3 regions of the Streptomyces sp. NPDC041970 genome follow, and region 1 is predicted to be linked to each of the others. Evidence: predicted binding sites of a transcription regulator. Region 1 holds the regulator's gene; each other region holds the start of a gene.

Region 1 (9,549 bases):
CATCGACAGGTCGATGCCCTCGCCCTGCTGGAGGGCGTCCCAGCAGTACTCCCCGTAGTGGTCGTCCCCGAAGGCGGCGGCGAGCGAGGTGTGCAGGCCCAGCCGGGCGAGGGCGGTGGCCATGTTGGCGACGCCGCCGGGGCTGGAGCCCATCCCGCGGGCCCAGGACTCGGTGCCGCGCACGGGGGCGCTGTCCAGGCCGGTGAAGACGATGTCGAGGAAGACCGGGCCCGTCAGGAAGACGTCGCAGGCGGGGTCCCGCGGGGCGCGCAGCGCCAGCAGGGGGTCGATGCCCGGAGTGTCTGTGCTCACCGTGCGCTCCCGGTCGTGCGGCGAACCCCGTGGGATTCGGACAGTCTGCGATGCCGCCAGTCTGCCCGATCCGGGTGCACGGACGGGGGTACTCCCCCGTTCGGCGCAGCCCGCTCCGACCTGCGCAAACGGGGGCCGCTACCCGCGCGTTCGACCCATAAACCGATAAGTGGCCCGGATCACAGCGAGGCGGCTTTCTCCTGGCCGGGGGCGCTTGATACAAATTGCCCGCGCGCACCTTCGGGGACGTTGTCCGACGAGAGCCGCACCTTCTCGCATTCCCCTCTTTCTCCGGTTTCCCCCGTGTCTCCCCGTGTCTCCCCGCTGGGTATCGCGGTGCGTTCCCCTGCCTCACCCCCGTCTCCCTCCCCTCCCCCGCCTGCTCAGGCATGTCCTCATCAGGAACGCCCATGTCCTCGCGCCCGCGCGCCGCGTGGCCTCTGGTCGCCGTGTTCACCGCCGGTTACCTCGCCTCCTACCTGCTCCCCACCGTCGTCGGCCGGCTCAGCGCCCATCTGGGCCTGACCCCCGCCCAGGCGGGCCTGGTCGGCAGCGCCCTGCTGCTCAGTTCGGCCGCCGCCGGGTTCGCCCTGGCGGGCCGGGTCGAGCGGTACGGGGCCCGCACCCCGGCGCGCGCCGGGCTGGTGCTCGCCGCCGCCGGGTACGGCTGCGCGGCGCTGGCCGGATCGGTGCCCCTGGTCGTACTGGGCGTGATGGTCGGCGGTCTGGGCTCGGGCACGGCGACGGCGGTCGCCGCGGCGGGCATCGCCGCCCAGCGCGACCCGCACCGGACCTCCTCGCTCGGGCTGCTCGCCGTCTCCGCGACCGCGGGCGCCCTCTACCTGACGATCCCCCACCTCGGCGGCGGGCACCGGCTCCCGTTCGCCGCGATCGCCCTGGTGGCGCTCCTCGTGTGGCCGGCGACCGCCCGGCTCGGCGGTCCGAACGCGCCGGAGGAGTCGGCGGCACGGATCACCGGGCGGCTCCCGCACCGCCGGTCCGGTCTGGTGCTGGCGGGCGGGATGCTCGTGTGGTCCATGGCGCAGAACGCGCTGTGGGGCGTCAGCAGCCGCATCGGCGTGGTCCAGGCGGGGCTCTCGGAGGTCACCGTCGGCGCGGTGTTCGCCGCCGCGCTCGGCGCGGGGCTGCTCGGCGTGACGGGCGCGGGGATGCTCGGCGCGCGGGTCGGCCGGGCGGTGCCGATCGGGCTGGGGACGGTGGTCATCGCGGCGAGCATCTGGCTCAGCTCCTCCGCCCGCGACCTGGCCTCCTTCGCGACCGGCGAGGTGCTGTGGAACGCCGTCTACCCGGTGGTCCTGTCGTATCTGATCGGCCTGGCGGCCTCCCTGGACGTACGGGGGCGCTGGGCGGTCCTGGCGGGGTCGGCCTCGTCCATGGGCGTGGCCTGCGGCCCGCTGCTGGGCAGCGTGCTCTCGGAGCGGGCGGGCTACCCGGCGATGGGGCTGATCCTGGGCGCGGCCACCCTGCTGGTCGCCGCCCCGGTCACCGCCGTGGCGCTGCACACCGGCGGCCGTCCGCTGGTGCCGGGCTCGGTCCGCCGCCGCGGCGGCGCCCCCGCGGCACTGCTCGCCGCGACCACCGGCAGCCTGCCCGGCGCCGTGCCGAAGCTCGGTGCGCCGGAGCAGGCCGTCACGGAGCTGACCGCGCCCGCGCTGCGCCGCGGACGGCTGGTGCGCAGCGCGATCCGGACGGCGGGTCCGGGCGGGGCCGGTCAGTCGAACGCGTACGCCTCGACCTCGGACAGGTAGCGCGCCCGGCGCTCCTCGTCGTGGTCGAGGAAGGCCGCCTCGAAGGAGTTGCGGGCCAGGGTGCGCAACTGCTCCTGGTCCAGGGCGAGCGTGTCGCGGACGGCGTCGAAGGCGTCTCCGACGTACCCGCCGAAGTAGGCGGGGTCGTCGGAGTTCACCGTGCACAGCAGGCCCGCGGCCATCATCCGCGGCAGCGGGTGGTCGGCGAGGGTGTCGACGGCGCGCAGCCGTACGTTGGAGAGCGGGCAGAGCGTGAGCGGCACCCGGTCGGCGACCAGCCGCTCCACCAGCGCCGGGTCCTCCAGGCAGCGCAGCCCGTGGTCGACGCGCTCGACGCCGAGGACGTCGAGGGCCTCGGTGATGTACTCCGGCGGGCCCTCCTCGCCCGCGTGGGCGACCTTGCGCAGGCCGAGGGCGGCGGCCTCCTCGTACACCTCGCGGAACCTGGCGGGCGGGTTGCCGGCCTCGGCGGAGTCCAGGCCGACGGCGCTGATGCGGTGCAGGTACGGCTTGGCGGCCTCCAGGGTGCCGAGGGCCGACTCGGCGGAGAGGTCGCGCAGGAAGCACATGATGAGCTGGGTGGAGACGCCGTGCTTCTCCTCGCTGCGCTCCAGGGCGCGGCCCAGCCCCTCGATGACGGCGCCGATCGGGACGCCGCGGGCGGTGTGGGCCTGGGGGTCGAAGAAGATCTCGGCGTGCCGCACGCCCTGCGCGGCGGCGCGGGCGAGGTAGGCGTCGGCGAGTTCGGTGAAGTCGTCCTCGGTGCGCAGCACCGCCATCAGCGCGTAGTAGAGGTCCAGGAAGGACTGGAGGTCCTCGAAGCGGTAGGCGGCGCGCAGTTCGTCGGTGGTGGCGTACGGGAGGGCCACCCCGTTGCGCTCGGCGAGGGCGAAGGCCAGTTCGGGTTCGAGGGAGCCTTCGATGTGGAGGTGGAGTTCTGCCTTGGGGAGGTGCACGGTGTCTCGCAAACGGTGGTGCCGGTGGGGGGGTGGGGCAGGTCAGTGGTGGCGGCTGGGGACCGGGATGCGCGCCAGGTCCTGGGCGACGGTCAGTTCGCCGTCGAACCCGGCGGCGCGGGCCTGGGCCTCGAACAGCTCCGGGTCGCCGTAGCGCTGGGAGAAGTGGGTGAGGACGAGGTGGCGCACGCCCGCGTCGCGCGCCGCGCGGGCGGCCTGCCCGGCGGTCAGGTGGCCGTGGTCGGCCGCCAGCGCGGCGTCCTCGTCGAGGAAGGTCGACTCGATGACGAGGAGGTCGCAGCCCTCGGCGAGCGCGTGGACCCCGTCGCAGAGCCGGGTGTCCATGATGAACGCGAACCGCTGGCCGCGCCGGTGCTCGGACACCTGCTCCAGGGTGACGCCGTTGAGGACGCCCTCGCGCTGGAGGCGGCCCACGTCCGGTCCGGCGATGCCGTGCTCGGCGAGGCGGGCGGGGAGCATACGCCGGGTGTCGGGCTCGGTGAGGCGGTAGCCGTAGGACTCGACGGGGTGCGAGAGCCGGTGGGCGTCCAGGGTGTACGCGCCGGTGGCGGCGAGGACCCCGTCGGCGGCGACGGGGGCCTCGGTCAGCTCGACGGTCTCGCGGTAGGCGGTGGCGTACCGCAGCCGGTCGAAGAAGTGCTGCCCGCTCGCCGGGTAGTGGGCGGTGACCGGGTGCGGCACCTGGTCGAGGTTGATCCGCTGGATCACCCCGGCCAGCCCCAGGGAGTGGTCGCCGTGGAAGTGGGTGACGCAGATCCGGTGGACGTCGTGCGCGGCGACCCCGGCGCGGAGCATCTGGCGCTGGGTGCCCTCGCCGGGGTCGAAGAGGATGCCCTCGCCGTCCCAGCGCAGCAGGTACCCGTTGTGGTTGCGGTGCCGGGTGGGCACCTGGCTGGCGGTGCCGAGCACCACCAGCTCGCGTACGGACATGGGGGGTGCGCTCCTGGTTATCCGGGGGGCCACTGGAGGCCGCGGCCGGCCAGGACGTGGGCGTGCGCGTGGAAGACGGTCTGGCCCGCGCCCGCGCCGGTGTTGAGGACGATCCGGTAGCCGGTGGCGTCGGCCTTCTCCTGGGCGGCGACCTCTCCGGCCTCGCGGAGCACGTCGGCGGCGACCTGCGGTTCGGCGGCGGCCAGGGAGGCGGCGTCGGGGTAGTGGGCCTTCGGGATGACCAGGACGTGGGTCGGGGCCTGCGGGTTGATGTCGCGGAAGGCGACGGTGGTCGCGGTCTCGCGGACGATGGTCGCCGGGATGTCCCCCGAGACGATCTTGCAGAACAGGCAGTCGGACTGCGGTTCTCCCGCCATGGCCGGGTCTCCTCGTCGCTGGTGATCAGTACACGGGCATGGTATCTCCGGGCCGCCGGGGGGTGCGGGGCGCGGTGCGCCCGCCCCGGTCGCCCCGCGGCTCAGCCCCAGCGGCCGGTGCGCCCCAGCAGGAGGGCGGTGGCGGCCGTCCCGGCGGTATCGGGTGCGGGGCGCGGTGCGTTGCTTCGGTGGTCGCGGCTCAGCCCCAGCGGCCGGTGCGCCCCAGCAGGAGGGCGGTGGCGGCCGTCCCGGCGGTGGAGGTGCGCAGCACGCTGCGGCCCAGCCGGTAGGGGCGGGCCCCCGCCTCGGCGAAGACGGCCAACTCCTGGGGGGAGACCCCGCCCTCGGGGCCGACCACGAGCACGATCGCGCCCTCGGCGGGGAGTGCGGCGGTGGCGAGGGGGGTGCTGTCGCAGTCCCGGTCCTCGTGCAGGACCCCGGCGAAGTCCGCCCCGGCCAGCAGCGCCGCGACCTGCTTGGTCGAGGCCGCTTCCGCCACCTCGGGGAAGCGCACCCGGCGGGACTGCTTGCCCGCCTCCCGCGCGGTGCCGCGCCACTTCGCCAGGGACTTGGCGCCCCGGTCGCCCTTCCACTGGGTGATGCAGCGGGCCGCCTGCCACGGCACGATCGCGTCGACGCCGGTCTCGGTCATCGTCTCCACGGCCAGCTCGCCCCGGTCCCCCTTGGGGAGCGCCTGGACGACGGTGATCCGGGGCACGGGCTCGGGCTCCTCCTGGACCCCGCCGACCGTGACCAGCAGGCGGTCGCGGCCCTCGGTGGCGCGCACGACGCCCTCGGCCCAGCGGCCGAGGCCGTCGGTGAGGACGACGTCCTCGCCGGGCTCCAGTCGGCGGACCGACACGGCGTGCCGTCCTTCGGGGCCGTCCAGGACGAACTCCGGCCCGCCGGGCATCCGTTCGACGACGAAGACCGGTGCGGTCACCGGGGGCTCCTCACGCTCAGGGCCGTCCGGGCGGCCTCCAGTTCGGCGGCGAGCAGCTCGACCAGCTCGCCCGCCGGCAGTTCGCGGGCCATCCGGTGGCCCTGTCCGGCCCACAGCGCCATGCCCTGGGCGTCCCCCGCCTCCGCGGCGGCCCGGCGCAGGCCGCTGGTCAGGTAGTGGACCTGGGGGTAGGCGGCGGGGGCGTACGGGCCGTGTTCGCGGATGAAGCGGTTGACCAGGCCGCGGGCGGGCCGCCCGGAGAAGGCACGGGTCAGCTCGGTGCGGACGAACAGGGGGTTGGTGAGGGCCTGCTTGTGCAGCGGGTGCGCCCCGGACTCGGGGCAGGGCAGGAAGGCGGTGCCGAGCTGGGCGGCGTCCGCGCCGGCGGCGAGGACGGCGGCGATCTGGGCGCCGCGCATCAGGCCGCCCGCGGCGACGACCGGTATCTGCACGGTCGCGCGGACCTGGGTGACGAGGGAGAGCAGTCCGGTGCCGGTGTGGTCGGCCTGCGGGTCGTCGCGGTGGGTGGACTGGTGGCCGCCCGCCTCGACGCCCTGGACGCAGACGGCGTCGGCGCCGGCCCACTGGGCGGCCTGGGCCTCCTCGGCCGAGGTGACCGTCACGAGGGTCTGCGTACCGACGCGGGCGAAGGCGTCGAGGGTGTCGCGGGTGGGGCAGCCGAAGGTGAAGGAGACCAGCGGGACCGGGTCCTCCAGCAGGATGGCGACCTTCGCCTCGTAGCCGTCGTCGCCGCTGGTGTCGGGGTCGCCGAGCGGGGTCTCGTACCAGGCGGCCTCGCCGGCGAGCTGGTGGCGGTAGACCTCGACGGCGCACGGGTCGGCCAGGGCGGGCTGCGGCATGAAGAGGTTCACGCCGAACGGCCCGCCGGTGAGCCGGCGCACCTCTTTGACCTCGTGGTACATCCCGTCCGCGGTCTTGTATCCGGCGGCCAGGAAGCCGAGGCCCCCGGCCTCGGCGACGGCGGCGGCGAGCGGGGGTCCGGACGCGCCGCCCGCCATCGGGGCCTGCACGATCGGATACCGGCAGAGATCGGTCACGTCGGAGGGCATGACCGCATCGTGCCATGTCCGGTGCACGGGGCCGAATCAGCCGACGGCGGCCCGGCCGGATCTCCCGGCGTACGCCCGCACCGCCCGGCGGCAGGGGGCCGACGGGCGGTGCGGGGACGGGCGGACGGCGGGTCAGCGACCGTTGAAGGCGTCCTTCAGCCGGGAGAAGAGCCCCTGCTGACCGGGCTGGAACTGGCCGGTGGGCCGCTCCTCCCCGCGCAGCACGGCCAGCTCCCGCAGCAGCCGCTCCTGCTCCGCGTCGAGCTTGGACGGGGTGATCACCTCGACGTGCACGATCAGGTCGCCCCGGCCGCCGCCGCGCAGATGCGTGATCCCGCGGCCGTGCAGCGGGACGGACTGGCCGGACTGGGTGCCGGGCCGGATGTCGATCTCCTCCACGCCGTCCAGCGTCTCCAGCGGGCACTTGGTGCCCAGGGCCGCCGCCGTCATCGGGATGGTGACCGTGCAGTGCAGGTCGTCGCCGCGCCGCTGGAAGACGGCGTGCGCCACCTCGTGGATCTCCACGTACAGATCGCCGGCCGGGCCGCCGCCGGGGCCGACCTCGCCCTCGCCCGCGAGCTGGATGCGGGTGCCGTTGTCGACGCCCGCCGGGATCTTGACGGTGAGGGTGCGCCGCGAGCGGGTGCGGCCGTCGCCGGCACACTCCGGGCAGGGGGTCGGCACGACCGTGCCGAAGCCCTGGCACTGCGGGCAGGGCCGCGAGGTCATGACCTGGCCCAGGAAGGACCGGGTGACCTGGGAGACCTCGCCCCGGCCGCGGCACATGTCGCAGGTCTGGGCGGAGGTGCCGGGGGCCGCGCCCTCGCCGCTGCACGTGGTGCAGACGACCGCCGTGTCGACCTGGATGTCCTTGGTGGTGCCGAAGGCCGCCTCGGTGAGGTCGATCTCCAGCCGGATCATGGCGTCCTGGCCGCGCCGGGTGCGGGAGCGGGGGCCGCGCTGGGAGGCCGTTCCGAAGAACGCGTCCATGATGTCGGAGAAGTTGCCGAAGCCGCCGGCCCCGAAACCGCCCGCGCCGCCCGCGCCGCCGTTGGCGGACAGCGGGTCGCCGCCGAGGTCGTAGACCTGCTTCTTCTGCGGGTCCGAGAGCACCTCGTAGGCGGCGTTGATCTCCTTGAACCGCTCCTGCGTCTTCGGGTCCGGGTTGACATCCGGGTGCAGCTCGCGCGCGAGCCGGCGGAATGCCTTCTTGATCTCGTCCTGAGATGCGTCGCGGCGCACGCCGAGTACGGCGTAGTAGTCCGTGGCCACTTACGACTCCGCCAGGATCTGTCCGACGTAACGTGCCACTGCGCGTACCGCTCCCATCGTTCCGGGGTAGTCCATGCGGGTCGGTCCGACCACGCCGAGTTTGGCGACTGCCTCGTCGCCCGAACCGTAGCCGACCGCGACGACGGACGTGGAGGTGAGGCCCTCGTGGGCGTTCTCGTGCCCGATCCGTACGGTCATGCCGGGGTCCGTGGCCTCACCGAGCAGCTTCAGCAGGACGACCTGCTCCTCCAGTGCTTCCAGCACCGGCCGGATCATCACCGGGAAGTCGTGTCCGAAGCGGGTGAGGTTGGAGGTGCCGCCGATCATCAGCCGCTCCTCCGTCTCCTCGACCAGGGTTTCGAGGAGGGTGGACAGGACCGTGGAGACGGTCCCCCTGTCCTCGCTGTCGAAGGATTCCGGCAGCTCCCGCACCAGCCGGGGGACATCCGCGAAGCGGCGTCCGACGACCCGGCTGTTGAGCCGGGCCCGCAGATCCGCGAGCGATGCCTCGCCGAACGGCGCGGGGCAGTCGATCATACGCTGCTCGACGCGGCCGGTGTCCGTGATGAGGACGAGCATCAGCCGGGCGGGGGCCAGCGACAGCAGCTCCACGTGCCGCACCGTCGAACGGGTCAGCGAGGGGTACTGCACGACGGCCACCTGACGGGTGAGCTGCGCGAGCAGCCGCACCGTCCGGCCGACGACGTCGTCGAGGTCGACCGCGCCGTCCAGGAAGTTCTGGATCGCCCGGCGCTCGGGCGAGGAAAGCGGCTTGACGCCCGCGAGCTTGTCGACGAAGAGGCGGTACCCCTTGTCGGTCGGGATGCGCCCCGCGCTCGTGTGCGGCTGGGCGATGAAGCCCTCGTCCTCCAGGACCGCCATGTCGTTGCGGACGGTGGCGGGCGAGACCCCGAGCCGGTGCCGCTCGGTGAGCGCCTTGGAGCCGACGGGCTCCTCGGTGCCGACGTAGTCCTGGACGATGGCGCGCAGCACTTCCAGTCTGCGTTCGCTGAGCATGGGCGCACACCTCCAAGCTGGGGTTCTCCGGCATCTGACTGGCACTCGGTGCGTTCGAGTGCCAGCAATCCCACCGGCCAGTGTACGGGGGTGGGGTGGGGCCGGGGCAAGGGCGACCGGCCAGGCCCCCGCCGGACCGGGCGGCCGGACCCTTACCGTCGTCGTATGGACGTCGCTTGGGAAGACCTCGGCTGGGAGCGGTTGGGCGACGGCGTCGGCCGCCGGCGCCTGCCGGGCTGGGACGCCACGGCCGCGCTGGTCGCCGGGGAAGGGGGTGCGCTGCTCTGCGACACGGGCTCCTCCCTCCGCGAGGGCGTCGAGCTGCGGCGGCAGGCCGAGGGGCTGCTGGGCCGGAGAGTGACGCATATCGCACTGACCCACCCCCACTTCGACCACGTGCTGGGCACCGCGGCCTTCTCCGGGGCCCGCGTGTACGGGGCGGCGGGCCTCGCCGCGCTGCTGCGGCACGGGGCGGAGGAGTTGTACGCCTCGGCGGTGCACCACGGGGCGCCCCCGGACGAGGCGGCCCGGTCGGTGGGGACGCTGGTGGCGCCGCGCCACGAGGTGGCGGGCGAGCGGTGGGTCGACCTGGGGGGCCGCCGGGTGCTGCTGGCCGGGATGGGCGCCGCGCACAGCGGCCACGACCTCGCGGTGCTGGTGCCGGGTGCGGGCCCGCAGCCGCCCGTGGTGCTCTGCGGCGACCTGGTCGAGGAGTCCGGCGAGCCGCAGGCGGGCCCGGACGCGGTCGCCTCGCGCTGGCCGGCCGCGCTGGACCGGCTGCTGGCGCTGGGCGGCGAGGACGCGGTGTACGTACCGGGGCACGGGGCGGTGGTGGACGCGGCGTTCGTCCGGGCGCAGCGCGCGGCGCTGGCGGAGCGGTTC
Region 2 (9,549 bases), on a different contig from region 1:
GCAGGGTGAGCGGTACGGGAGGAGCGGAGGCGGTGGTGGCGGCCGGCACGACGGCGACCGTCGCGACGGCGGCCGGTTGGCGGCGGGCGGGGTTCGCCGGGGCCGCGATAGGCGTGCTCGCCGCGGGCGCGGCGGCCGGAGTGGCGGTCGAACGGCTCACGGTCGGGCGAGGGATGCGCAAGAAGGCCCGCCTCGCCCTGGACGCGACGGGCCCCTACGGCTCACTGCGCGGCGCCCCCGGCCGGGCCGTCGCGGAGGACGGCACCGAGCTGTACTACGAGATCGACGAGGTGGAGCCCGCGCCGCCCGCCGAGGAGGCCGACGCCTCCGGCACCCGTCGCCGCCGCCTCTTCGGGGACAAGGCGCCCGCCCCGGTGACCGTCGTCTTCAGCCACGGCTACTGCCTCGGCCAGGACTGCTGGCACTTCCAGCGGGCCGCCCTGCGCGGCCTGGTGCGCGCCGTCTACTGGGACCAGCGCAGCCACGGCCGCTCCGAGCGCGGCCGGGCCCAGGCGCACGGGGCGCCCGCCGGCATCGACCTGCTCGGCCGCGACCTGAAGGCGGTCATCGACGCGGCGGCGCCCGAGGGGCCGCTGGTCCTGGTCGGCCACTCGATGGGCGGCATGACGATGATGGCGCTCGCCGACCAGTACCCGGAGCTGATCCGCGACCGGGTCGCCGCCGCCGCGTTCATCGGCACGTCCAGCGGCCGGCTGGACGAGGTGGACTTCGGGCTCCCGGCGGCGGGCGTCAACGCGGTGCGCCGGGTGCTGCCCGGCGTGCTGAGGGCGCTCGGCAGCCGGGCGGAGCTGGTGGAGCGGGGCCGACGGGCCACCGCCGACCTGTTCGCCGGGGTGATCAAGCGGTACGCGTTCAGCTCCCGCGACGTGGACCCGGCGGTCGCCCGCTTCGCGGAGCGGCTGATCGAGTCCACCCCGATCGACGTGGTCGCGGAGTTCTACCCGGCCTTCGCGGAGCACGACAAGAGCGCGGCGCTGCCCGTCTTCCGGGACGTGCCCGTGCTCGTCCTGGCGGGGGACAACGACCTGGTCACGCCCAGCTCGCACAGCGAGGCCATCGGGGACGCGCTGCCCGACGCCGAGCTGGTCGTCGTGGGGGACGGCGGGCACCTGGTGATGCTGGAGCACCCGGAGACGGTCACCGACCGCCTGGCCGACCTGCTCGTACGCAGCGGCGCGGTGCCGGCCGCTAACGTTGGCGGACATGGAAGCACCGCACACCACCCCGGCCGCCCCTGACCCCGCCGGAGCCCTCCCCGACGGCGCCGTCACCGTACGGATCGGCGTCGACTCCCCCGAGCGGATGCGGGAGCTGGGCCGCCGCCTCGCCCGCCTGCTGGCCCCCGGCGACCTGGTCATGCTCACCGGAGAGCTGGGCGCCGGGAAGACGACCCTGACGCGCGGCCTCGGCGAGGGGCTCGGCGTGCGCGGCGCGGTCACCTCGCCCACCTTCGTGATCGCCCGCGTCCACCCCCCGCTCGGCTCCGGCCCGGCCCTGGTCCACGTCGACGCCTACCGCCTGGGCGGCGGGCTCGACGAGATGGAGGACCTCGACCTCGACGTGGAGCTGCCGGAGTCGGTGGTGGTCGTGGAGTGGGGCGAGGGCAAGGTCGAGGAGCTGTCCGAGAACCGGCTGCGGGTCCTCATCGACCGCGCGACCGGGGACACCGACGACGACCGGCGCGAGGTGACGCTGACCGGCATCGGCCCGCGCTGGGCGGGGCTGCGGGAGGACCTGGCGTGACGGCCGCCCCGCGGCGTTTTCCCGACAGGGTGTCGGCACATTGTTGCGTCGGGGACGGTGGTCGTGGTCACATGGGTACGAGACGTGGTTAGGTCTGCCTAACCACGACCTCCACCGGAGCACTCAGGAGGCCTCCATGCCGACGCCCGAGCGCGCAGCGCGACCCCGGCCGCAGCCCACTCCGCCCGCCCTGTCGATGAAGGACCTGCTGGCCTCGTGCGCCGCGGCCACCGCTGTCTCCACCCCGCCCGACGAGCAGCGGCGGCAGGCGTCGGAGCCCGCCGCCGAGGCGGAGGAGCGCGGGGCGGCCGCGCCGCCCACCCGCCCCAGGGCGGCGTGAGGCCGCGGGCTCAGGGGACGACGACGACCTTCGCGCCGACCGTGGCGAACGTCCACATCGCGTCGCCGTCCGCCCGCTTCATCCGCACGCCCCCGGTCTTCGACGCGGGGTCCGGGCTCGCCATCGACCCGTCCTGGGCGGCGCTGAAGCCCACCGCCACGTCGCCGACGTTCGCGAACCGCACCACGTGCTCGATCGGCACGCCGTCCGAGCCCCGGACCGTGCCCGAGCGGGAGGTGACCCGGTAGACGCCGGGAGCCGGGCTGACCGGGCTGGGCATCACGCCGAAGACGCGCGTCGCCCTGCCGTCCTCGCCGACCAGCCACACCCGCCGCTCCCCCAGCGCGTAGACCACGCGCTGCCCGGCGCCGGAGGCGGCCGGCACCGCCAGCGGGTCGGCCGTGGGCGCCGGCGTGGCGGACGGCCGGGGCGGGACGGAGACGGACGCCTTCGGGCCGGGCGCGGAGACCACCGAGTCGGGGGCGTTCGCCGAAGCCTGGTAGGCGAGGAAGGCGACCGCGGCGACGGCCGCCGCGGTGAGCCCGGCCACGATTCCCGAGCTGCTCCGTGCCACCGTGAACTCCCCTTTCGGTGCGGCCGTCCGCCGCATGTCGTACAAGCGTTTACGTCGTACCCGCGGATACCCGGTGACGGTAGCAGCCGCCGGGGCACCGGCCCGGACGACGTACGGACGCGGTAACGCCGTCGGCGGAGCCGTAGGCTGTCAGGGTGCTCTTGCTCGCCATGGATACCGCCACCCCCGCCGTGACCGTCGCCCTGCACGACGGCGCCTCCGTCGTCGCCGCGTACGGGCAGGTCGACGCCCGCCGCCACGGGGAACTGCTGCTCCCCGCCGTCGACCGGGTCCTCGCCGAGGCCGGGACCGGGCTCGACGCGGTGACGGACGTGGTCGTGGGCATCGGCCCCGGCCCCTACACCGGCCTGCGGGTCGGCCTGGTCACCGCCGCGACCTTCGGCTCCGCCCTCGGGGTGCCGGTGCACGGCCTGTGCACCCTGGACGGCCTCGCGTACGCCGCCGGCCTCGACGGCCTGGAGGGCCCGTTCGCCGTGGCGACGGACGCGCGCCGCAAGGAGGTCTACTGGGCGCGGTACGAGGACGCCCGCACCCGTACGGGCGACCCCGCCGTCGACCGGCCCGCCGACATCGCCGGGGCGCTCGCCGGGCTGCCCGTGGTCGGCGCGGGCGCGGTCCTCTACCCGGAGTCCTTCCCGGACGCGCGGGGACCCGAGCACGTCGCGGCCGGAGCGCTCGCCGCGCTCGCCGCCGAGCGGCTCGCCGCCGGGCAGGAGCTGCCCGCGCCCCGGCCGCTCTACCTGCGCCGGCCCGACGCGCAGGTCCCGAAGAACTACAAGGTGGTCACCCCCCAGTGAGCGCCGCCACCACCGCCGTGCTGCGCGAGATGCGCTGGTGGGACATCGAGCCCGTGCTGGAGCTGGAGCACGCCCTGTTCCCGGACGACGCCTGGTCGCCGGGGATGTTCTGGTCCGAGCTGGCCCACGCCCGCGGCCCCGGCGCCACCCGCCGCTACGTCGTCGCCGAGGACCCGGACACCGGACGCCTCCTCGGCTACGCCGGGCTCGCCGCCCTCGGCGACCTCGCCGACGTCCAGACCATCGCGGTCAGCCGGGAGGCGTGGGGCGGCGGCCTCGGCTCCGAACTCCTCACCGACCTGCTGCGGCACGCCACCGCCTTCGAGTGCGCCACCGTGCTCCTGGAAGTGCGGGTCGACAACGTCCGGGCGCAGAAGCTGTACGAGCGCTTCGGCTTCGAGCCGATCGGCTTCCGGCGCGGCTACTACCAGCCGGGGAACGTGGACGCCCTCGTCATGCGCCTCACCACGCACGAGAACGCACCAGAGCACGCACCAGAGACCGGAACGGAATGATGGCTGCCGACGAACCCCTCGTACTGGGCATCGAGACCTCCTGCGACGAGACCGGCGTCGGCATCGTCCGCGGCACGACCCTGCTCGCGGACGCCGTCGCCTCCAGCGTGGATACCCACGCCCGCTTCGGCGGCGTCGTCCCGGAGATCGCCTCGCGCGCCCACCTGGAGGCGATGGTCCCCACCATCGAGCGCGCCCTGAAGCAGGCCGGGATCGCCGCCCGCGACCTGGACGGGATCGCCGTCACCTCCGGCCCCGGACTCGCGGGCGCGCTGCTCGTCGGCGTCTCGGCCGCCAAGGCGTACGCGTACGCCCTGGGCAAGCCGCTCTACGGCGTCAACCACCTCGCCTCGCACATCTGCGTCGACCAACTGGAGCACGGGCCGCTGCCCGAGCCGACCATGGCGCTCCTGGTCAGCGGCGGCCACTCGTCGCTGCTGCTGGCCCCGGACATCACCAGCGACGTACGGCCGCTCGGCGCGACCATCGACGACGCGGCGGGCGAGGCGTTCGACAAGATCGCCCGCGTGCTGGACCTGGGCTTCCCCGGCGGCCCGGTCATCGACCGGCTGGCGAAGGAGGGCGACCCGGCGGCCATCGCGTTCCCGCGCGGTCTGACCGGCCCGCGCGACGCCCCGTACGACTTCTCCTTCTCCGGGCTCAAGACCTCCGTCGCCCGCTGGATCGAGGCCCGGCGCGCGGCGGGCGAGGAGGTGCCGGTCCGGGACGTGGCGGCGTCCTTCCAGGAGGCCGTGGTGGACGTGCTCACCCGCAAGGCGGTCCGGGCCTGCAAGGACGAGGGTGTTGACCACCTGATGATCGGCGGCGGCGTCGCGGCCAACTCCCGGCTGCGGGCGCTGGCCGAGGAGCGGTGCGAGCGGGCCGGCATCCGGCTGCGGGTGCCGCGCCCCGGCCTGTGCACCGACAACGGCGCGATGGTCGCGGCGCTCGGCGCGGAGATGGTCGCCCGCAACCGCCGCCCCTCCGATCTGGACCTGTCGGCGGACTCCTCGCTGCCGGTGACCGAGCCCCACGTGCCGGGGACCGCGCACGACCACGACCACGTCCACGAGATCAGCAAGGACAACCTCTACTCATGAGCACCGCCGTCGTCCTGATGTGGGAGGCCCGCGCCGCCGAGGGCCGGGGCGGCGAACTGCTGGAGTGGGCGCGGGCCCGCGCCGCCGGACTGGCCCGCGCGCCGCACCGCGGCGAGCTGCTGCGCGCCCCGCAGGACCGGGTCCTGGTGATGACGTGGTGGCAGGGCGCGGCGTACGGCGACGACCTCCCCGAACTCCCCGAACCCGACGCCGCCCTGATCACCCGCCCGGTGCACCGCTGGCGTTTCGAGACCGTCGACTGAGCACCCGGCCGCCCCTCGCGGCGGACCCGACCGATGAGTTCGGGCGGCGGGACCGGTCCACCCTCCACGACGAGGGGACCCTCACGGCGAGGAGCCCTCCACAGCGAGGAAGAGGAGCAGAGGCCATGCAGAAGATCACTCCCTGTCTCTGGTACGACGGCCAGGCCCTGGAGGCCGCCGAGCACTACGTCGCCGTCTTCGGCGGGGTCTCCCGTGTCACGGAGGTGACCCGGTACGGCGAGGCGGGCCCCGGTGAGCCGGGTTCCGTGCTCACGGTCGGCTTCCGCCTGGCGGGCCAGGACTACCTGGGGCTCAACGGCGGACCGCAGTTCCCCTTCACGGAGGCGATCTCGCTCTCCGTGGACTGCGCCGACCAGGCCGAGGTGGACCGGCTCTGGGCCGCGCTGACCGAGGGCGGCGAGGAGGGGCGGTGCGGCTGGCTCAAGGACCGGTACGGCGTGTCGTGGCAGCTCGTCCCGCACGAGCTGCCGGAGCTGCTGGCCGACCCGGACCCGGCGAAGGCGGAGCGGACCATGAAGGCCATGCTCGGCATGGGCAAGCTGGACGTCCAGGCGCTGCGGGACGCCTGAGCGCCGGGCCGGGGCGGCTCAGCCCAGCGGCCGCCCGATCAGCATCGTCGGAGCCCCGGCCACGCGGGTCAGGAACACCGTCGCCGCGTTCGGGCCGCTCAGCTTCATCCGGCGGCGCAGCTCCTCCGGCTCGACGGCGGAGCCGCGCTTCTTGACGGTCAGCACGCCGACGCCCCGCTCCCGCAGCAGCGCCTTGAGCCGCTTCAGGTGGAACGGCATGTGGTCGGTGATCTCGTACCCGGAGACGTACGGGGAGGAGTACGGCTGGTCGCTCGTGACGTACGCGATCGACTCGTCCACCAGCCGGCCGCCGCACCGCTCCACGATGTCGGCGACCAGGTGCGCCCGGATCACCGCGCCGTCCGGCTCGTAGAGATAGCGCCCGACCGGGCCCACCGGGGGCGGGGGCAGCGGGGCCGGGGCGCTCAGGGTCGCGCCGGAGGGCAGCAGGGTGGCCCGGAACGCGCCGGGCGCGAAGCCCTCCCCGTACCAGAGCACCGCCTCCTTCACGTCGCCGCCGTCCGAGACCCACTCGGCCTCCGCCTCGGGGCCGATCGCCTCGTGCGGGATGCCCGGCGCGATCTTCAGCGCGGCGCGGGGGGCCTTCAGCGCGGCGGCCACCGCCCAGGACAGCGGCGGGGAGTACGCCTCCGGGTCGAAGACGCGCCCCCGGCCGCCGCGCCGCGCCGGGTCCACGAAGACCGCGTCGTACGCGGAGGCGTCGGTCCGCGTCACGTCGGCGCACCGCACCTCGATCAGCGCGCCCAGGCCCAGCGCCTCGGCGTTGGCGCGGGCCACGTCGGCGGTCAGCGGGTCGCGGTCCACGGCGAGGACGCGGAGCCCGGCGCGGGCGAGGGCGATGGCGTCCCCGCCGATCCCGCAGCACAGGTCGGCCACGCCGCGCACCCCGAGCCGGGCGAACCGGGCGGCGCGGTGCTCGGCGACCGGGGCGCGGGTGGCCTGCTCGACCCCGTCGGGCGTGAAGAACATCCGGTACGCGTCCTCGGCCCCGAACTTGGCCACCGCCCGCTGGCGCAGCCGGGCCTGCCCGAGGGCCGCCGAGACCAGCTCCGGCCGGTGCAGGCGGCGCAGCCGGGTCGCCGTGGCCAGCTCGTCGGCCGGGTCGTGGTCGCGGAGCGCGGCCAGCAGCCCCTCGCCCTCGGGGGTGCGCAGGGCGGCGAAGGCGGCGCGGGCGGGGTCGTCGGACGGGGCGGCGGGGGTCGTTGCGTTCACCCGGTCCATTGTGGGCCAGGGGCGGCGGCCCCGTGTGCCGGGAGCCGGTGGGCCGGTCGGGGGACGGAGGCGGCGCGGTCGCGGTGTCGGGCCGGGAGGCGGGCGGTGGGCTGGCAGGATGCGACGCCATGCAGCTAGTACGACAAACAGATAAATCGACCCTCAAAGGGTGCAGAACGGTCGGCGCCGTGCTGGCGGTCCTGCTGGCCGCCGCCGTCGCGTCGGGATGCGCGGCGGAGGCGGACGGCGGGGGAGCCCCCGGCGGCCCCGCGCGCCCCGCCGCCGAGCGGCCGGAGCGGGCCGCCCCGCAGGCCGGTGCGGCCGGGGCGCTGGACGCGTACGCGCGCGAGCTGGAGTACAAGCAGGCCGAGCGGGCCGTCGCCGCGAAGAAGTGGGGGCTGGCCAAGACGCCCCTGCCGGCCCCCGAACCGCCGGAGGTGAAGCCGCGCATCACGACCCGCGAGGGGTTCGAGGTCCGGGACGACGCCGGGCTGCCGCCCGTCTTCACCACCGTGCCGACCAAGGAGAAGATCGTCTTCCTGACGATGGACGACGGCGCGGAGAAGGACCCCCTCCTGCTCCAGATGATGACCGAACTGGACATCCCCTACAGCGCGTTCCTCAGCGACTACGTCATCGACGACGGCTACGGCTACTTCGCGGAGATGCAGAAGCGCGGGGTGGTCCTCAGCAACCACACGCTCAACCACCGCTACATGCCCGGCCTCACCTACGCCCAGCAGAAGAGGGAGATCTGCGGCCAGCAGGACAAGCTCCAGCAGCGCTACGGCAGGCGCCCCACGCTCTTCCGGCCGCCCTACGGCAACTACGACCGGAACACCCTCGTCGCCGCGAAGTCCTGCGGGATCACCGCCGTGCCCCTGTGGTCCGCCGAGGCGTTCCCCGACCACATGGAGTGGCGGGAGTGGGACCGGGACCTGCACCCCGGCGACATCATCCTCACCCACTTCCGGGGCGAGGAGGACTGGCGGGGCACGATGCCCGACATGATCCGCCAGGTCATGAAGACCATCACGGACAAGGGCTACGCGGTGGCCCGCCTGGAGGACTACGTCTGACGGGCGGGGTGCGCGCGGGGCCGGGCCGAAGGGGGGCGCGGACGCGGCGCGCGGGTGGTGAATTGGCACTCCGCTTGACCGAGTGCTAATCGCGGTCATAGTCTCAGGTCTGGCACTCCCCCCTGGAGAGTGCCAGCACCACCCTGCGCGACAAGGGACAGGTCCGGAACCCGCGACGACGGATCGGTCCGGTCGCCGCCCACAGACTGTTAAACCCCGTGAGATCTCCGAAGGGGGAGACCGGATCGTGTCGACCACCAGCTCCAAGGTTGCGATCAAGCCGCTTGAGGACCGCATTGTGGTCCAGCCGCTCGACGCCGAGCAGACCACGGCTTCCGGCCTGGTCATTCCGGACACCGCGAAGGAGAAGCCCCAGGAGGGCGTCGTCCTCGCCGTTGGTCCGGGCCGCTTCGAGAACGGCGAGCGTCTTCCGCTCGACGTCAAGACCGGCGACGTCGTCCTGTACAGCAAGTACGGCGGCACCGAGGTGAAGTACAACGGCGAGGAGTACCTCGTCCTCTCGGCCCGCGACGTCCTCGCGATCATCGAGAAGTAATTCACCCACGTTTGCTTGTGTTCTGCGCCCCTGGCCCCCTGCGAGATAACTAGCCGGGTGGCGAGGGGCGCAGTTCGTTCGAGAGGGAAGATCAGCCCATGGCGAAGATTCTGAAGTTCGACGAGGACGCCCGTCGCGCCCTTGAGCGCGGCGTCAACAAGCTTGCCGACACGGTCAAGGTGACGATCGGCCCCAAGGGCCGCAACGTCGTCATCGACAAGAAGTTCGGCGCTCCCACCATCACCAACGACGGTGTCACCATCGCCCGCGAGGTCGAGCTGGACGACCCGTACGAGAACCTCGGCGCCCAGCTCGTCAAGGAGGTGGCGACCAAGACCAACGACGTAGCGGGTGACGGCACCACCACCGCGACCGTGCTGGCCCAGGCGCTCGTCCGCGAGGGCCTGCGCAACGTCGCCGCCGGCGCCTCCCCGGCCGCCCTGAAGAAGGGCATCGACGCCGCCGTCAAGGCCGTGTCCGAGGAACTCCTCGCGACCGCCCGCCCGATCGACGACAAGGCCGACATCGCCGCCGTGGCCGCGCTCTCCGCGCAGGACCCGCAGGTCGGCGAGCTCATCGCGGACGCGATGGACAAGGTCGGCAAGGACGGTGTCATCACCGTCGAGGAGTCCAACACCTTCGGCCTGGACCTGGAGTTCACCGAGGGCATGGCCTTCGACAAGGGCTACCTGTCCCCGTACATGGTGACCGACCAGG
Region 3 (9,549 bases), on a different contig from region 1:
CAGCGCGAGCTTCACGGCGTTGGCGCCGGTCGCCTCGTCGCCCGTGAGGTCGAGCTTGTCGAAGACGGCCGAGGCCTGGAGCAGAGCCACGCCACCACCGGCGACGATGCCCTCCTCGACGGCGGCCTTGGCGTTGCGCACCGCGTCCTCGATGCGGTGCTTGCGCTCCTTGAGCTCCACCTCGGTGGCGGCGCCGGCCTTGATGACGGCCACGCCGCCGGCCAGCTTCGCCAGACGCTCCTGGAGCTTCTCGCGGTCGTAGTCCGAGTCGGAGTTCTCGATCTCGGCACGGATCTGGTTGACGCGACCCTGGACCTGGTCGCTGTCACCGGCGCCGTCGACGATCGTCGTCTCGTCCTTGGTGATGACGACCTTGCGGGCGCGGCCGAGCAGGTCCAGGCCGGCGTTCTCCAGCTTGAGACCGACCTCCTCGGAGATCACGGTGCCACCGGTGAGGATGGCGATGTCCGCGAGCATGGCCTTGCGGCGGTCGCCGAAGCCCGGAGCCTTGACGGCGACGGACTTGAACGTGCCCTTGATCTTGTTGACGACCAGGGTGGAGAGCGCCTCGCCCTCGACGTCCTCGGCGATGATCAGCAGGGGCTTGCCCGACTGCATGACCTTCTCCAGCAGCGGGATCAGGTCCTTGACGCTGGCGACCTTGGAGTTGACGATCAGGATGTACGGGTCGTCGAGGGACGCCTCCATACGCTCCATGTCGGTGGCGAAGTACGCCGAGATGTAGCCCTTGTCGAAGCGCATACCCTCGGTGAGCTCCAGCTCCAGACCGAAGGTCTGGGACTCCTCGACGGTGATGACGCCTTCCTTGCCGACCTTGTCCATCGCCTCGGCGATCTTGGCGCCGATCTCGGTGTCGGCGGCGGAGATGGAGGCGGTCGAAGCGATCTGCTCCTTGGTCTCCACGTCCTTGGCCTGCTCCAGCAGGGCGGCGGAGACGGCCTCGACGGCCTTCTCGATGCCCCGCTTGAGCGCCATCGGGTTGGCGCCCGCGGCGACGTTGCGCAGACCCTCGCGGACGAGAGCCTGGGCCAGAACGGTGGCGGTGGTCGTACCGTCGCCGGCGACGTCGTCCGTCTTCTTGGCGACCTCCTTGACCAGCTCCGCACCGATCTTCTCGTACGGGTCCTCGAGCTCGATCTCCTTGGCGATGGAAACACCATCGTTGGTGATCGTGGGCGCGCCCCACTTCTTCTCGAGGACGACGTTACGGCCCTTGGGGCCGAGGGTGACCTTGACGGCGTCGGCGAGCTGGTTCATCCCGCGCTCGAGACCGCGCCGTGCCTCCTCGTCGAACGCGATGATCTTGGCCATGTGAAGTGGTCCTCCCGGACAGGGGTGGATTTCTCCGGACCGAGTGGCGCCCGCGACGGACGGCCTGCGCGTGCGGCGGTCCCTTGCTCCACCGCACCTGCGGGCCTCACCGGCCCGGTCCAAGTTCTGTCACTCTCACCTGGAGAGTGCTAACGCCAATGATTAGCACTCGACCCCTGAGAGTGCAAGCGCCTCGGCGGTCGCGGCGACCCTCTCCAGCCACCCGCCGGGGCCCGGTCCGGGCGTGCGGCTACGGCGTCGATGCGGGCACTCGCGGGGCGGCCCCGCCACCGGCCGGGGCGCCCCCGCCGCCTGCGGGGGGCAGTGGGCGCGCTTGACCTGCGGAAGGGGCGAACAGGGGACGCGGGGCGCGCACGGGGTGCGGGGCGAGGCGTGGCGGGCGCGGGGCGAGGGCAGGGCGAGGCGGGCATGGGATGCCCCGGAGCAGGAGCAGGAGCGCGGGATGGCCCGGAGCAGGCGCAGGGCGAGGCGGGCACGGGATGCCCCGGAGCGGGCGCAGGGGCGCGGGATGGCCCGGAGCAGGCGCGGGGCGAGCGTGACGGCCCGCACAGAGGCGGGGTGCGGGCCCCCGGCGACAGGGGCCCCGGCGGCCCGGTCGACGGCCCGGCCCAGAGACGGGGCGCGGGCAGGCCCCGGCGGCCCGGAGTACGCGGCGAGGGCCCGGCCCCGGAATCCGGGGTCGGGCCCTCGCCGCGTGAGTAGTGTCGTCGGACGACCGCGCCGGCTCAGCCGACGGCGAGCTTGACCATGTCGGCCTGGGGCCCCTTCTGGCCCTGCGAGATCTCGAATTCAACTCGCTGACCCTCTTCGAGGGTGCGGTACCCGTCCATCTGGATCGCGCTGTAGTGGACGAAAACATCCGCACCACCGTCGACCGCGATGAAGCCGTACCCCTTCTCCGCGTTGAACCACTTGACGGTGCCCTGAGCCATGCCTAACTCCCCTATTACTGGCCCTTGCACAGGACCGCACTTCGCGGACCCTGGGTCGCATCCCACCCTCCGACAGGAGAGGGTGCGTGGCGCTGTAGCGCGTCGACCGCGGCCGAATGTATCTGCCCAACTGCCCTCTGCAACAGGTCAATCGGACGAGAATTCTGGGCGCGACCGAACACCCGAAAATGCGTGTTTACCAAGATTTGCGGGCAAGTCGGGCCAGACAAAGGCCACTTATGCCTCAAGAGGGGGATGCACTTTGGCTACTTCTCGACGGAGCCGGGCGCATTCTCATATGCGGGCGGCACGAGCAGCGGAGGGGGCTTCCCCAACTGTACCGCGCTCAACCATGCAGAATCGCCCCCTCCGCTTCTGGTGCGGAGGGGGCGATTTCTCGTACGGAGGGAACGGCCGCGACGCGCGCCGGGCGGCGACCCGGCGTACGCGGGGGCGCCACGGCTCACGCGGGGCCGGTCCGGTTCACGCGCGGGCGCGATGGGAAGGCTGGGGTGCGCGGGCCGCCGTGCGGCACCCCCCGTAGCGCGTCAGCAGCCCGTAGCGCGTCAGCAGCCGCCGGCGACGGCGGGGATGATCGAGATGCCCGCGCCGTCCGGCGTGGCCGTCTCCAGGCCGCCCTCGAAGCGCACGTCGTCGTCGTTGACGTACACGTTGACGAAGCGGCGCAGCTTGCCCTGGTCGTCGAGGACGCGGGCGGCGATGCCGGGGTGGTCCTTCTCCAGGGACTCGATGACCTCGGAGAGCTTCGCGCCCTCGGCGGTGACCTCGGCCTGCCCACCCGTGTACGTACGGAGGATGGTGGGGATGCGGACCTTGACGCTCATGCTGGTGCCCTTCTTCCTGCGGTCTGGGGTGGTCAGGCGGAGGCGAGGCCCGCGCTGCGGAACGCTTCCAGGCTCGGCTTGATGGTCGCCGTGGCCTGCGAGGTCGCGGAGACCGCGTCGAGCGTCTTGAGGCCGTCACCGGTGTTCAGCACGACGGTGGTGAGCGTCGGGTCGATCACGCCGGCCTCGATCAGCTTCTTGGTGACGCCGACCGTCACCCCGCCCGCCGTCTCGCCGAAGATGCCCTCGGTGCGCGCCAGCAGCTTGATCGCGTCGACGACCTGCTCGTCGGTCACGTCGTCCACCGCGCCGCCGGTGCGGCGGGCGATGTCGAGGACGTACGGGCCGTCCGCCGGGTTGCCGATGGCCAGGGACTTGGCGATGGTGTTCGGCTTCTGCGGGCGCACCACGTCGTGACCGGCCTTGAAGGCGGCGGAGACCGGGGAGCAGCCCTCGGCCTGGGCGCCGAAGATCCTGTACGGCCGGTCCTCGACCAGGCCCAGCTTGATCAGCTCCTGGAACCCCTTGTCGATCTTCGTCAACTGGGAGCCGGACGCGATCGGGACGACGATCTGGTCCGGCAGCCGCCAGCCGAGCTGCTCGCAGATCTCGTACGCCAGGGTCTTGGAGCCCTCGCCGTAGTACGGCCGGAGGTTGACGTTGACGAAGCCCCAGCCCTCGCCGAGCGGGTCGCCGATCAGCTCGGAGCAGAAGCGGTTGACGTCGTCGTAGTTGCCCTCGATGCCGACCAGTTCACCGCCGTACACGGCGGCCATGACGACCTTGCCCTGCTCCAGGTCGTGCGGGATGAACACGCAGGAGCGCAGTCCGGCGCGGGCGGCGGCGGCGCCGACGGCCCCGGCCAGGTTGCCCGTGGAGGAGCAGGACAGGGTGGTGAAACCGAAGGCGCGGGCGGCCTCGACGGCGATAGCGACGACGCGGTCCTTGAAGGAGTGCGTCGGGTTGCCGGAGTCGTCCTTCACGTACAGGCCGCCGGTGACGCCGAGTTCACGGGCGAGGTTGTCGGCCTTGACCAGCTTGGTGAAACCGGGGTTGAGGTTGGGCTTCTCCGCGACGTCCGCCGGGACGGGCAGGAGCGGGGCGTAGCGCCAGATGTTGTCCGGGCCGGCCTCGATGCGCCGGCGCAACTCCTCCGGGGAGCCGGTGGGCAGGTCGTACGCCACTTCCAGCGGGCCGAAACAGGAGGCGCAGGCGAAGATCGGGCCGAGTTCGAAGCGTTCTTTGCACTCGCGGCAGGAAAGCGCGGCGGCGGGTCCCAGATCCGGGGACGTGATGGTCTGACCTTCAACTGTCTGAACAGCCATGATGGCGGAGGCCCTCTCTCCTCATCTTCCTCACGACGCGTTTCGCCGCGAGACGGAATTGGCACCTTCCCCACCGTGACCTCGCGGTCGGCAGGAGGGTTGCCGGGACTTCAACGGGCCGTTCCCTCAGTCCCTCTGGATGAGCTGTGTGGCACGGGATCTTCGATCCCGGCGTTTGTGGGCGGTCCGACCCCGACATGCGAGGGTGATCCGCGTTGTTCAAGACTGTAACCGAAGCACTGGGCCGTTGAGATAGTCGTCCGTACGGCGAGATGGATCACACACAGGGAGTTCAGACCGTGCTCGAAGAGGTGGAACGCTGGTTGACCAGGCGTTCCTGGTCGTCCGCAGACCGCCCGCCCGCGCTGCTCGCCGACGTCCGGGACGCCGATCCCCGGCGTGCGTCGGTGAGCGTGGTGCTGCCCGCGCTGAACGAGGAGGCGACGGTCGGCGCGATCGTGGCGACGATCCGGCGCGAACTGATGGAGAAGGTCCGCCTCGTGGACGAGCTCGTGGTGATCGACTCCGGTTCCACCGACGCCACGGCCGCCGTCGCGCGGGCGGCGGGCGCACGGGTGGTCCACCGGGACGCGATCCTGCCCCGCATACCGGCCGTGCCCGGCAAGGGCGAGGTCCTGTGGCGCTCGCTCCTGGTGACCAGCGGGGAGATCGTCTGCTTCGTCGACGCCGACCTGCTGGACTTCTCGTCGGACTTCGTCTCCGGCACGGTGGGTCCGCTCATCACGGACCCCGGCGTCCAGTTCGTCAAGGCGATGTACGACCGCCCGCTCGGCGACAGCGCGGGCCAGGGCGGCCGGGTCACCGAGCTGGTGGCGCGTCCGCTGATCAACCTGCACTGGCCGCTGCTGGCCGGTTTCGTCCAGCCGCTGGGCGGCGAGTACGCGGTGCGCCGCTCGCTGCTGGAGCGGCTGCCGTTCCCGGTCGGTTACGGGGTGGAGCTGGGGCTCCTGGTGGACGCGCTGCACACCGTGGGCCTGGACGCGCTGGGCCAGGTGGACGTCGGCGTACGCAGACACCGCCACCAGGACGGCCGGGCGCTGGGCCGGATGGCGGCGACGATCTACCGCACCGCCCAGGTGCGGCTCTCGCGGGGCCACCTGGTGCGGCCGGTGCTGACGCAGTTCGAGCGGGAGGAGAGCGGCTTCGTCCCGCGCACCCACGCGGTGGACACCGAGGAGCGGCCCCCGATGCGGGAGATGGCGGAGTACGCGGAGCGACACGCGGCGTGAGGCGGGGCGGTCGGGGGCGGTCGGCGTGCGCCGCGTACGGGCGGAGGCGCGGGTGGCGCGCCGCGTACGGGCGGGGGCGCGGCACGATCGGGCGTACGCCGCAGGCGGGACCGGCGCGGGCAGAACGCTGACGCGGACGAGCACGGCGTCGCGGGCGGGACCCGGCGCGGGCGGGAACGCCGCCCCGGACCGGCACGGCGGCGCGGGCGGTGGCTTCCGCCGCAGGTAATCGCGTTTGACGGCTTCCCTTACGGGCTAGGTTCCGCTACATGGTCTCTGAGCTCGCCGAACCCGCAGCCCCCGCCACCGCCCAGGTCCTGGTCGCGTCCAACCGCGGCCCGGTCTCGTACACGCTCGGTGAGGACGGTTCGCTCGACGCCAAGCGCGGCGGCGGCGGACTCGTCTCGGGTCTGAGCGCCGTCGACGACAAGCTGTGGGTCTGCGCGGCCCTCGGGGACGGGGACCGCGAGGCGGTGCGGCGCGGGGTCGGGGAGCCGGGCGTCCGGATGCTCGACATCGACGCGGAGGTGCACGCCGACGCCTACAACGGCATCGCGAACTCCGTGCTGTGGTTCGTCCACCACCTGCTCTACCAGACCCCGGTGGAGCCGGTCTTCGACGCGGAGTTCCGGCGGCAGTGGGCCTCGTACGAGGCGTACAACCGGGCCTTCGCGCAGGCGCTGGCCGAGGAGGCGGGCCCCGGAGCGGCGGTCCTGGTGCAGGACTACCACCTGACCCTGGTGCCCGGAATGCTCCGCGAGCTCCGCCCCGACCTGCGGATCGGCCACTTCTCGCACACCCCGTGGGCTCCCGTCGACTACTTCCGGCTGCTTCCCGACGACATCGGCGAGCAGGTGCTGCGCGGCATCCTCGGGGCGGACCGGGCGGCGTTCCTGACCCGCCGCTGGGCGGACGCGTTCATCAACTGCTGCACGGAGATCCTGGGCGGGACCGGCCGCACCCGCATCGGCGTGCACGGACTCGGCGCGGACGCCGACTTCCTGCGGCGGCGCTCGCACGAGGCGGACGTCGACGAGCGGATGGCGGCGCTGCGGGAGCAGGTGGGCGAGGGCCGCAAGACCATCGTCCGGGTGGACCGCACCGAGCTGTCCAAGAACATCGTGCGCGGCCTGCACGCGTACCGGACGCTCCTGGAGACCCACCCCGAGTGGCGCGAACGCGTCGTCCACGTGGCCTTCGCCTACCCCTCCCGCCAGGACCTCCCCGTCTACCGGGACTACACGGCGGCGGTGCAGAGCCTGGCCACCGAGATCAACGGGGAGTACGGCACGGAGAGCTGGACGCCCGTGGTGCTCCACGTCAACGACGACTTCGCCCGCTCGCTGGCCGCGTACCGGCTGGCGGACGTGGCCCTGGTCAACCCGATCCGCGACGGCATGAACCTGGTCGCCAAGGAGGTCCCCGTCGTCTCGGACGAGGGCTGCGCGCTGGTCCTGTCACGGGAGGCGGGGGCCTACGAGGAGCTGGGCGAGGACGCGATCGTCGTGAACCCGTACGACGTGACGGGCACGGCCGAGGCCCTGCACGAGGCGCTGACGATGAGCGCGGACGAACGCTCCCGGCGCTCCGAGCGCCTGGCCGAGGCGGCGACCGCCCTGCCCCCGCAGCAGTGGTTCCTGGACCAGCTCGACGCGCTGCGCAAGGACTGAGTCCGGCCGGACGGAACAGCCCCGGCCCCCCGCGCACTCCGGGGGGCCGGGGCTGTTTGCCGTCATCCGACCGGTCACACCCGGTCGGTCAGGGGCATATCTCGGTCACATCCGGTCGGCCAGCGCCGCCAGGAGGGCGACGACCGCGGCCGGGCCGGGGACCGCCAGGTCGGCGCGTTCGGCCAGCTCGGGCACCTCGGTGCTGCCGCTGCACACCAGCAGGCCGGGGACGCCGTCCGGGGACGCCGTCCGCAGCTCCTCCACCGCGGCGAACGCGGCGAGGTCCCCGAGGTCGTCGCCCGCGTACAGAACGGACCGGGCGTCCCGCTCCCGTACGAACGTCTTGAGCGCGACGCCCTTGTCCACGCCGGGCGGACGCAACTCCAGGACCAAGCGGCCCGGTTCGACGATCAGCCCGTGCGCGGCGGCCAGGGCGTCCAGCGGCCCGCGCAGCGTCTCGAACGCCGCCTGCGGGTCGTCGGCGCGCCGGGTGTGGACGGCGACGGCCCGCCCCTTGTCCTCCACCCACGCCCCGTGGGAGACGCCGAACTCCTCCAGTACGCCGGGGAGTTCGGCCCGTACGGCGTCGACGCCCGGATGCGGGGCGGGGGCGCTGACGGTGCCGGTCCCGGCGTCCCAGCGCTCGGCGCCGTAGTGGCCGAGGACGACGAGGCCCTCCAGACCGGGGACCCCCGCGAAGCCCCCGTTGCGCACGGCGACCTCGGCGGGGCGGCCGGTGATCACGGCTACGGCGGCGACCTTCGGGGCGAGCGCGGCGAGCGCGGTCACCGCGCCGGCATGGGCGCGGGCCTGCTCGGGGTCCGGGACGATGTCGGCGAGGGTGCCGTCGAAGTCGAGCGCGATCACCGCGCGGTCGGGCCGGTCCAGCAGGGCCTTCAGCCCCTCGCGGCCGGCGGGGGTGGCCGGGTTCGGCAGAGTTTCCGGGTGACTGGCCATGCGCCGAGCTTATCGGGTGGCCGCCCGCGAGGGGCGGGGCCGGGCCTCCGCCCCCGTACCGCCACCGGGGCCGCCGGGACCGTCGCGGCCACCGCCGGAGGCGGGCGCAGAGGCCCTTCGCTGGGGGCTCAGGTCGGGCCTGGGCCGGGGGCCGAGGTCGGGCGGTCGGGTCCGGTTCGGCGGCGATCATCGCCGGAGGGGCCGAGAGGCCGGGAGACCAGGGCCTGGAGGCCGGCTCGCGTGCAGCCTCCGAGGGCGCCCGGACCGCCACGACCGCCGCGGGAAGCCGGGGCGGGAAGCCGGGGCCAGGAGGCGGGGCCGGAGCCCCAGGCTCGTCGCCGCAGGCCCGGAGCCGTCAGCCGCCCCGTTCAGCGGCGGTCGCGCTTCGCCGCGCGCACTCTGCGCAGCCGGTTGACCGTGACCGGGTCCTCCCGCAGCGCCCGCTCGTCCTCGATCAGCGCGTTCAGCAGTTGGTAGTAGCGGACCGGCGAGATCCCCAGCTCCTCGCGGATCGCCCGCTCCTTCGCGCCCGGCCCCGACCAGGGCCGCCGCTCCAGGGCCAGCAGCGCCCGGTCCCGCTCGGACAGCTCGGCCGGGTCCGGGGCGGGCTCGGGGCCGGGCTCGGGCGCCGGTTCGGCGTCGGGGGCGGGGTCGGATGCTGCTCCGGGGTCGGGGGCGGTCATGTCAACCAACCTAACGCCCGCCCCCGACACCGCATCCGGGGTGCGCCGCCCGGCCGCCCGCCCCGCGACCGCCGCTCCGCCGCCTCCGGCCCGCCCCCCGACCGCTACTCCGCCGCCTCCGCCCGCGTCGCCTCGGCGGATATCCCGCCGAGCACGCTCTCCGGGTTGCTGCCCGGCGCGACCGCCCCGCCGATGTTCTTCTTGATCGCGTCGCTCACGGCGGCCCACGACGTCTTGCCGAACGGCGGCAGCGTCGAGTTCGGCAGGGCCGCCAGGAACTTGCGCATCTTGCGGTGCTTCTCGTCCGCCTCCATCGCGGCGGAGGCGCTGCCGGTGACCGGCAGCATGGTGTACTCCTCGGCGAAGTCGAGCACGTTCCGGTCCGAGTAGACGAAGTCGAGGAACGTGCCGATCTCCTTGCGGTGGCCGTTCTGCTTGAAGCCCATCATCCAGTCGGCGACGCCCATCGAGCCCTTGGTCGGCCCGTCGACGCCGGGCAGCGGCACCATGCCGACCTTGACGCCCTCGGCCTCG

Evidence for each region. The regulator HrcA, encoded in region 1, represses chaperone genes, less so after heat shock. The targets are predictions, from matches to a motif close to TTNGCACTCNGNNNNNCNGAGTGCNAA.
Region 2: the regulator HrcA is predicted to act here: its motif matches at 8,339-8,365, upstream of groES (co-chaperone GroES).
Region 3: the regulator HrcA is predicted to act here: its motif matches at 1,495-1,521, upstream of groL (chaperonin GroEL).

What each region holds. Positions count from the first base shown of each region.
Region 1 is NZ_JBVJCD010000005.1:6,818-16,366, reverse strand. It holds gene ACZ6EJ_RS04470 (carbohydrate kinase family protein) at 1-312, opposite strand, end outside; gene ACZ6EJ_RS04465 (MFS transporter) at 723-2,081, shown strand; gene ACZ6EJ_RS04460 (adenosine deaminase) at 2,045-3,037, opposite strand; gene ACZ6EJ_RS04455 (ribonuclease Z) at 3,080-3,988, opposite strand; gene ACZ6EJ_RS04450 (histidine triad nucleotide-binding protein) at 4,006-4,365, opposite strand; gene ACZ6EJ_RS04445 (16S rRNA (uracil(1498)-N(3))-methyltransferase) at 4,565-5,308, opposite strand; gene ACZ6EJ_RS04440 (nitronate monooxygenase) at 5,305-6,378, opposite strand; gene dnaJ (molecular chaperone DnaJ) at 6,511-7,650, opposite strand; gene hrcA (heat-inducible transcriptional repressor HrcA) at 7,651-8,667, opposite strand; gene ACZ6EJ_RS04425 (MBL fold metallo-hydrolase) at 8,833-9,549, shown strand, end outside.
Region 2 is NZ_JBVJCD010000054.1:1,132-10,680, reverse strand. It holds gene alr (alanine racemase) at 1-9, shown strand, start outside; gene ACZ6EJ_RS22385 (alpha/beta fold hydrolase) at 6-1,259, shown strand; gene tsaE (tRNA (adenosine(37)-N6)-threonylcarbamoyltransferase complex ATPase subunit type 1 TsaE) at 1,225-1,764, shown strand; gene ACZ6EJ_RS22375 (hypothetical protein) at 1,901-2,104, shown strand; gene ACZ6EJ_RS22370 (hypothetical protein) at 2,115-2,714, opposite strand; gene tsaB (tRNA (adenosine(37)-N6)-threonylcarbamoyltransferase complex dimerization subunit type 1 TsaB) at 2,849-3,496, shown strand; gene rimI (ribosomal protein S18-alanine N-acetyltransferase) at 3,493-4,011, shown strand; gene tsaD (tRNA (adenosine(37)-N6)-threonylcarbamoyltransferase complex transferase subunit TsaD) at 4,011-5,111, shown strand; gene ACZ6EJ_RS22350 (hypothetical protein) at 5,108-5,374, shown strand; gene ACZ6EJ_RS22345 (VOC family protein) at 5,500-5,964, shown strand; gene ACZ6EJ_RS22340 (THUMP-like domain-containing protein) at 5,983-7,206, opposite strand; gene ACZ6EJ_RS22335 (polysaccharide deacetylase family protein) at 7,326-8,276, shown strand; gene groES (co-chaperone GroES) at 8,524-8,832, shown strand; gene groL (chaperonin GroEL) at 8,931-9,549, shown strand, end outside.
Region 3 is NZ_JBVJCD010000011.1:24,009-33,557, forward strand. It holds gene groL (chaperonin GroEL) at 1-1,332, opposite strand, end outside; gene ACZ6EJ_RS08570 (cold-shock protein) at 2,079-2,285, opposite strand; gene ACZ6EJ_RS08575 (MoaD/ThiS family protein) at 2,852-3,130, opposite strand; gene thrC (threonine synthase) at 3,163-4,455, opposite strand; SAM riboswitch class I at 4,474-4,601, opposite strand; gene ACZ6EJ_RS08585 (glucosyl-3-phosphoglycerate synthase) at 4,755-5,705, shown strand; gene ACZ6EJ_RS08590 (alpha,alpha-trehalose-phosphate synthase (UDP-forming)) at 5,975-7,375, shown strand; gene otsB (trehalose-phosphatase) at 7,481-8,332, opposite strand; gene ACZ6EJ_RS08600 (DUF3263 domain-containing protein) at 8,701-9,015, opposite strand; gene ACZ6EJ_RS08605 (extracellular solute-binding protein) at 9,120-9,549, opposite strand, start outside.